Regions from separate parts of the Agathobacter sp. LCP21S3_B2 genome, predicted to be linked through region 2. Evidence: predicted binding sites of a transcription regulator. Region 2 holds the regulator's gene; the other holds the start of a gene.
The links. Region 2 encodes Rex, which represses fermentation and respiration genes when NADH is low (regulators of the CRP and FNR family bind a similar motif). Its sites were predicted from a motif close to ATTGTTAANTANTTAACAAT; they were not measured.

Region 1 (4,439 bases), on a different contig from region 2:
GGATGACAACGGAAAGCTCAAAAAGCAGTCTGTCAAAACAGGCAAGTCGCTCTGGGGCTCATATGTGGAGATAAAGTCAGGTCTGACAAATGATGACTATATCGCATTCCCGTATGGAGTCAGGGAGGGCGAGAAAACCAAGGTGTCGGAAGATGGTATGTATTAGTTTAGCAGGGAGGATTAAAGATGCTTGAAAATATTAGATTGTCCTTTAGGGGAATCTGGTCACATAAGATGCGTTCGTTTCTGACCATGCTTGGAATCATCATCGGAATTGCAGCAATTATTGCGATTGTTTCCACAATTCAGGGAACAAACGAACAGATAGAAAAGAACCTCATAGGTTCGGGAAGTAATAACGTAAAGGTCACACTGCAGAAGGATGGCTATGATATGGATCTGTCATATGATACGGCGCCGGCGGGAGTGACTGAGGTATCGGCTGCCACACTTGACAGCATAAAGGAGCTCGACCATGTACAAAATGCAGCTCTTTACCGTACAAGACAGGCTTACAATGCAGTCTATTATCTGAACACGGCGCTTTCGGGCGGAAATATAACAGGTGTCGATGACGGATATTTCGATACTGCAAGCTATGTAGTCATGAAGGGCAGAGGTTTCTCAAAGAATGACTATGCAAAGGCCCGCAGGGTGGCACTCATCGATGAGAGCGTGGAGAGCAGTCTGTTTTCAGGAGAGAGCGCGCTCGGCAAGACAGTAGAGATACAGGGATATCCGTTTACAGTAGTTGGTGTAGTCACGGAAAAGGACAGCTATGATCTGGTAATAAACTCAATGGATGATTACTATATGTATGCCTATGATGACAGCCAGGGCAATGTATTTGTGCCAAGCGGAACATGGCCGGTTATATTTGGTTATGATGAGCCGCAGAACCTTTTGCTTAAGGCAGACAGCACGGATACCATGGCTACAGTGGGAAAGGCTGCTGAGGAGATACTTAACAGCAATTTAAATGTCACAGACGGCTCTGATGTGACCTACAAGGCACAGGATTTACAGGAGCAGGCAAAGCAGATACAGCAGCTCAGCCAGTCAACCAATATGATGCTCATATGGATAGCCGGAATATCACTGTTAGTCGGTGGTATCGGTGTAATGAATATCATGCTTGTGTCAGTCACAGAGCGTACCTCAGAGATAGGACTAAAAAAAGCAATCGGAGCAGGAAAGGGAGCAATCCTCGGTCAGTTCCTCACAGAGGCTGTTGTGCTCACAAGCCTTGGAGGCTTAGTCGGAGTGCTGGTCGGAGTGATACTCTCGAAGGTCATCTCAATGCTGAATGGTACGCCGACAGCGATAAGCCCGGCAGCAGCTATACTTGCGGTACTTTTTTCCATGGCAATCGGAATCATATTTGGTATGCTTCCATCATACAAGGCAGCGAACTTAAACCCGATTGACGCACTGCGCCATGAGTAATTTTTATTAAAATTGCCGCTATTGTGAAAAAAATAACAATTCTTTGTATTTTGATGAATACAAGGGTAGAAAAAGTTTAAAAAATTTTGTAGAATGTTCCTAGTAGATAAATACTAGGAGCATTTTTTTAGAGGAATCAGGTCATGTGATATGGGAAGTGTCACATGATGTAATGATTCTTCTAAGTATGTAATTAATTATGTAACAAAATATACATTATTTTAAGGAAAAGGAGATAATATGTACGCTGACGAAAACGTAATCAAAATCAAACATGCAGTTTTGCTTGAGGTCGCAAAGGCTGCATTTGCAGGTAACCTCGATGAGATCAGAGATGACATCCCATTTACATTGATTCCGGGACCGACACCTCAGTTCCGTTGCTGTATCTACAAGGAGAGAGAGATCATCCGTCAACGTGTCAGACTCGCAGAGGGTAAAGCACCAAGCATAAACGATGATGGTAATATCATCCAGGTAATCAGCTCAGCATGTGAGGATTGTCCGATTTCAAGCTACACAGTTACTGAGAACTGTCAGAACTGTCTCGGCAAGGCTTGTATCAATGCCTGTAAGTTCGGAGCAATCGAGGCAGGACGTCTCCGCTCACATATCGACCCACAGAAGTGTAAGGAGTGTGGACGCTGTGCACAGGCATGTCCTTACAACGCTATCGCTCATTTAAAGAGACCATGTAAGTTCTCTTGCCCTGTAAATGCCATTACATACAACGAGTACGGCATTTCAGTGATTGATGAGAGCAAATGTATCAGATGTGGTAAGTGTATCCACAGCTGTCCATTCGGAGCTATCGGATCAAAGACATACATCGTAGATGTAATCGATGCAATCAAGTCAGAGAACAAGCATGTATACGCTATGGTTGCACCTGCAGCAGAGGGACAGTTTGGCGCAAATATCACTATGAACAGCTGGAAGAAGGCTATGCAGGCAGTTGGCTTCAACGGTTTTGTTGAGGTAGCACTCGGAGGAGATATGACAGCAGCATACGAGGCTGACGAGTGGCTTGAGGCATACGAGGCAGGAGAGAAGAAGGTTACATCATGCTGTCCTGGATTTGTAAATATGGTTAGAAAGCACTATCCTGAGCTTGCTGACAAGATTTCTACAACTGTTTCACCTATGTGTGCAGTTTCAAGAATGATCAAGGCAAAGGATCCTGATGCAGTTACAGTATTCATCGGACCATGTGTTGCCAAGAAGTCAGAGGTACAGGATCAGAAGATAGAGGGCAATGCAGACTATGTACTTACCTTCAGCGAGATTCGTGCTATTATGAAGGCAAAGGGAGTACAGCTTGAGGCTGATGATACATCATATCAGGAGGGCTCAGTATACGGTAAGCGTTTCGCAAACTCAGGCGGAGTTACAGCAGCCGTAATCGAGAGCATGAAGGAAAAAGGCGAGGATGTTGATTGTAAGGTTTGCAAGGCAAACGGAGCAGCAGAGTGTAAGAAGGCACTTCTCCTCATGAAGGCAGGCAAGCTTCCTGAGAACTTCATCGAGGGAATGGCATGTGAGGGCGGCTGCGTAGGCGGACCAAGCTCATACAATGACATGGTGACTACCAAGAAGTTCCGTGATGAGCTCTTAAGCAGAGCAGATGACAGAAAGATTCGTGACAACATCGCCAACTACCATATGGAGACATTTGATATGCACCGTAAGGAGCAGTAATAAAATGATTGTTACAGCATAAGCTTTTTAAATCCCCCGACTTGTTCGGGGGATTTTTGTGATTGCGAATATCTGCAAAAAGATATGTGGTAAGTCATATTGAGAACTGAATAGTAACAAAGATATTAAATAAATTAAGTACATATTACGACTCTATCACGGGTTTTCGGGATAAAGAAACAATTGTAACACAACTGAAATATATGAAGCTAACATTAAGAAATTCTAAAGGAATTTGCAGTAGCAAAAAAGATTGTTTAACGCTATAATAGATATTGCTAGAAATAATACTATCAGGTTTGAGTAATAATATAGAGAGAATAATTATAAAATGCTAAAGAGGATTGGAAAAATGGACAAAAATAAAAAGATGATTATCGGTATACTTACGGCTGCAATAGTTCTGGTGGTGGCGTTTATAGTATATATCGCATGCTTTGACTCACACATTGAGTTCAGCAGCAAGTTTAAAAACGGTATCACTGTTGAGTATGGCAAAAAGTTTGAGGAGCCCAAAATTAAGGCGTATGTCAGAGGCAGGCTTATAAACCGGAAGGGAAAAGAGATAAAATGTACTATAGACAGTAATGTCGATGCGACAAAGACAGGTTCATACGAGATAAAGGTAACTGCTCAATACGGTAAAAAAACTGCGACACAGACCATCAAGGTTGAGGTAAGGGATAAGAAGGATCCGAAGATCGCATTAAATGGCGATGCTGAGATGACTGTAGAGGCAGGCAGCGAGTTCAGTGACCCGGGATATACGGCAACAGACAACTATGATGGGGATCTGACAGACAAGGTATCTGTCACAGGAACTGTCGATACGTCAAAGCCCGGGGATTATGAGATAAAGTACAGTGTCGCAGACTCGTCAAAGAATGAGGGCGAGGTTAAAAGGACTGTGCATGTCACAGATACCACGGCACCACAGATAAAGCTTTCAGGCGATGATTTTATGTCTGTAAAAAAAGGTGATAAGTACAGTGATCCGGGATACACGGCAACAGACAACTGTGACGGAGATATCACAGACAGTGTCAAGGTATCAGGAGATAAGGTAGATAAGGATAAAGCAGGAAAGTATACCGTGACCTATGAGGTTTCAGATTCATCAGGCAATAAGGCTACAGCTACAAGAGTGGTCAGTGTGTATGATCCGGCTGCCACGGCAGACACAGTAAATCCGGGCAACAAGATTATTTATCTGACCTTTGACGATGGCCCGGGAAAGTATACACAGGGGCTTTTAGATTTACTTGATAAATACAACGTAAAGGTTACCTTCTTTG
Region 2 (4,439 bases):
GAAGCGGCTCCAGTACCTCTGAAACAGCCTCAGCACCGTGACCGTAACCATCAGCCTTTACGACTGCTGCCATCATTGTCCCCGGCTTTAGCTTATTGTGCATCGACTCCATATTATATAAAATTGCATCTAGATCTATATCTGCTCTGATTCTGTTAATTGCCATTTTTTTCCACCTTAATCCAAACTTCATCTAATCCATCAATAATATCACTTGCTATCATACCATAAGAGCCGGTATTGTCAAATGCCATATCACCGGCAAGTCCATGAATAAATGCACCGTACGCCGCGGCCTTTTTCGTGTCATGCCACTGTACCAGAAGACCTCCCACGATACCGCTTAGCACATCTCCGCTTCCGGCTGTTGCCATACCGCAGTTGCCGGACAGATTGATAAACTTTTCGCCATCAGCCGCTGCGATAATCGTACGAAAATCCTTAAGCACACAAGTCACATTGTACAAGCTTGCAAACTCCCCTGCCACACCGATGATATCCTCCTGTATATGTGGAATACTGTATCCTGTAAGTCTGGACATCTCGCCCAGGTGTGGAGTCACTATGACAGGCATTTTATGTTCCTTAAGCAGTGCCATGCTTTCTGATATGATATTAAGCGCATCCGCATCAATCACAAGAGGTATCTCTGCTGTTTTTAGTACTGTTTCAACTAACATTTTGGCATTATCAGACTTTGAAAGACCCGGACCTATCACCACTGCATCTGCCCACTCAAGCTCTGTCTCAAGTGCTTTAGCTGACGTGATATCAGTACAAAGCAGTGCTTCCGGCAAAGCACATTGGATTATTGAGCGGTTGCACTCCGGCGTTATAATTTTCACAAGCCCTGCTCCGCTTTTATATGCAGCCTTTGCCGAAAGCACCGCCGCACCTGCCATATTGCGGCTTCCTGCAATAACTAACAGTTTTCCGAAAGTTCCCTTGTTGGAGTGTACCGGTCTGTTATCAAGCTTCTTTAAATCAGACTCATCAAGAGCCCTTACTGATGGCAGATTACCACAAAAGCTGTGGTCATCTATGCCTATAGGCACCACCTTAACCAGACCGCAATAATCACAGCCCGGCCACAGGAGAAGGCCTGTCTTTTTATAAGAAAAAGTATATGTGAAATCTGCTTTAAAAGTGCATCCCATCACATGTCCTTTATCAGAATCCACTCCCGACGGCACGTCGACCGCCACCCTGTAAGCATTTGCCTTGTTAACGGCTGAAATCACATCTGCTAAAGAGCCTTCTATGGCTCGCTTAAGCCCTGTGCCAAACAGTGCATCTATTATTACGTCACTTTTACACACACTCTCAATATCAGAGACCACCTTGAAGCCATACCTTGCGTATATATTTTTCTGCAGCTCAAAGAGCTCGCTTCCTGCCTCATCTGTGCCAAAAGCATAGTACACCATGCATCTGTATCCGGCCTGATTTAAAAGTCTTGCTATCGTGATACCGTCTCCTGCATTATTGCCTCTGCCGCATATCACGGCAAACTCCTTTGATTTATCAAAACATGCAACAAGCTCCCGGACAACACCGGCCGCAGCCTGCTCCATCAGCACCACCGAAGGAACCAAAAAGACCTGTGATGTTGTATCGTCCAGAAGCTTCATTTCATTACCTGTAACAATATATTCCAATATCAATTCCCCTTATTCTCATTGTTTGCATTATCAGCCTTTGCATTATTGGCATTAAAGACCATAGGATCGTCATATTCAATATCAAAAAGATCCAAAACCTCAGCGCCAAAAATATCATGAAGATATGAATAAATCTCCCTGTTGTTGATATCTCTGTTCTGTTTTCTGATTACATTCTTTTTGAGCTCAACTCTTATATTTGCAATCCAGTCGTCAATTTCTTTTGATTCCAGTTTGTTTTTCTCGATTTTTTCACTGAAGTAATCCATCGACAAAAGCATCAGCCTGTCATTAACTGCTTTTATATTCTTTTGGATTTCAATAAGCTCTCCCTCGATATTGTCGGCTTTCTCATTTATCTCATCTATAATCTGCTTATCCTTGTCGCGCTTTTCATCTCCGTCATCGCCCATGTTGGCGACAATATTTGTCATGGTCTTTGACTTAAGCTTCTTCAAATCCTTGAGCTCATTATTGTACTTTCCCTGCAGCTTCAACAGCTCATCCAGTTCTTTTTCCGTGGCTGATATTTCATCAGTCTTACCATGAATGGCAAAAAGCCTGTGCCATTTCTGGTCTAAAACCAGTAAAGGCACCTTTTTTCCTTTTAATGCAGCCTCAAAATCTTTTTTATCATTCATAAAACTCACCCTCTATTTATTTTTGGAATTTTTTACAATATTGTAGCTGAGCTGCATAAGGCTGTCAGACAGATGTACACTCTCCACAACCACATCCTTGTCAGGTATTTCAAGGTCCACATGAGCGAAATTCCATATAGCCTTTATCCCCAGTTCAACAAGCTTTGACGCAATGGTATCAGCCTTTGACTTTGGCATGGTAAGCGCAGCAATATCCACCCTGTGTGTCCTGCAATACTCTCCCAGCTCGTTTAGCATAAGGATTGGAATGCCTCGCACACTCTTTCCTGAAAGATCAGGATTCACATCAAAGAGGGCCGTAATCACAAAACCAAGCTTTTCAAACTTTACATAATTGGCAAGCGCCTGTCCCAGATTACCTGCACCGATGATAATTATTCTATGCTCAGTGTCAAGTCCCATTATCTTTCCTATTTCCTCGTAGAGGAACTGAACATTGTATCCGTATCCCTGCTGTCCAAAGCCTCCGAAATTGTTGAGATCCTGTCTGATTTGCGAAGCTGTAACCTTCATTCTGTGACTCAGATCGTTTGATGAAATACGCTCCACTCCCTCATCTAAAAGCTCTCCGAGATATCTATAGTATCGTGGCAGTCGTCTGATAACCGCCTGTGATATTTCTTTACTCAAGTCCTATTCCTCCAATCATCAGGATGTCATTTCTATTTTAAAGACAAAAACCCAAGACTAATTATAATTTTTTGAAGGTCATCTGTCAATGTGTTAAGAATTTAACATTCAAAAAATTTATAATTATTCCCGGGTTATATCATAATCTAAAGTAAAAACCAAGTTTCAGATTAAATTGTCTTCTCAAGCTCCTCCCTGATTGCCTTGATGAAGCCCTCGCTGTTTAAAACAGTAGGATTCTCAATTGTTGTGATGAGTGCGAGATCCTTTGTCATCTTTCCGCTCTCAATAGTCTTTATGCAGGCTGCCTCAAGCTTGTCTGCAAACTCAGAAAGTGCAGGAAGCTTGTCAAGCTCTCCTCTCTTTCTGAGAGCTCCTGTCCAAGCAAAAATAGTAGCTACAGAGTTTGTTGATGTCTCCTCACCCTTTAAATGCTTGTAATAGTGTCTCTGTACTGTTCCGTGCGCTGCCTCATACTCATAGTATCCGTGAGGGGATACAAGCACTGATGTCATCATGGCAAGTGAGCCGAATGCAGATGAGATCATATCACTCATTACATCTCCGTCATAGTTCTTGCATGCCCAGATAAATCCACCCTCAGATTTCATTACTCTGGCAACAGCATCATCAATAAGTGTGTAGAAATATGTAATTCCAGCCTTCTCAAAAGCATCCTTGTACTGTGCATCAAAGATTTCCTGGAAGATATCCTTGAAGGTATGGTCATACTTCTTTGAGATTGTATCCTTTGTGGCAAACCATAAATCCTGCTTTGTATCAAGTGCATACTTAAAGCAGCTATGTGCAAAGCTCTCGATTGAATCGTCTAAGTTATGCTGTCCCTGAATAACTCCCGCTCCCTTAAACTCATGGATTAGCTCTCTTGTCTCGGTTCCATCTTCTGCTGTAAATACAAGCTCAGCCTTTCCGGGACCAGCTACCTTCATCTCTGTTGCCTTGTACACATCACCATATGCATGACGAGCGATTGTGATTGGTTTAACCCATGTCTTTACGTTTGGCTCTATGCCCTTTACAACGATTGGTGCTCTGAACACTGTTCCGTCAAGCATGGCTCTTATTGTGCCGTTAGGGCTCTTCCACATCTCCTTTAAATTGTATTCTGTCATTCTGGCTGCGTTTGGTGTGATTGTCGCACATTTTACTGCGACACCGTATTTCATGGTTGCCTTTGCTGATTCAACGGTCACCTGATCATCTGTACGATTTCGCTCCTCTAAGCCCAGATCATAATACTCTGTCTTTAAATCGATAAAAGGTATTAAAAGCTCATCCTTTATCATCTGCCAGAGGATTCTGGTCATCTCGTCTCCGTCCATCTCTACAAGGGGTGTTGTCATCGTAATCTTGCTCATTCTTAAATCTCCTTTACTTAATAAGGTTTTCCCAACCAAGGTGTTCCATATTTTTCTTTGAATTGTTTATATGCTCTCTGGCGCATTTTTCTGCCAGCAGTACGTCA

Region 1: the regulator Rex is predicted to act here: its motif matches at 1,467-1,486, upstream of ACTQ1L_RS14620 (4Fe-4S dicluster domain-containing protein).

What each region holds. Positions count from the first base shown of each region.
Region 1 is NZ_JBQKGQ010000028.1:20,601-25,039, forward strand. It holds gene ACTQ1L_RS14610 (biotin/lipoyl-binding protein) at 1-166, shown strand, start outside; gene ACTQ1L_RS14615 (ABC transporter permease) at 187-1,446, shown strand; gene ACTQ1L_RS14620 (4Fe-4S dicluster domain-containing protein) at 1,687-3,144, shown strand; gene ACTQ1L_RS14625 (polysaccharide deacetylase family protein) at 3,497-4,439, shown strand, end outside.
Region 2 is NZ_JBQKGQ010000001.1:33,650-38,088, reverse strand. It holds gene alr (alanine racemase) at 1-166, opposite strand, end outside; gene ACTQ1L_RS00175 (NAD(P)H-hydrate dehydratase) at 156-1,658, opposite strand; gene ACTQ1L_RS00170 (hypothetical protein) at 1,661-2,302, opposite strand; gene ACTQ1L_RS00165 (redox-sensing transcriptional repressor Rex) at 2,315-2,953, opposite strand; gene ACTQ1L_RS00160 (NADP-dependent isocitrate dehydrogenase) at 3,124-4,332, opposite strand; gene ACTQ1L_RS00155 (GntR family transcriptional regulator) at 4,346-4,439, opposite strand, start outside.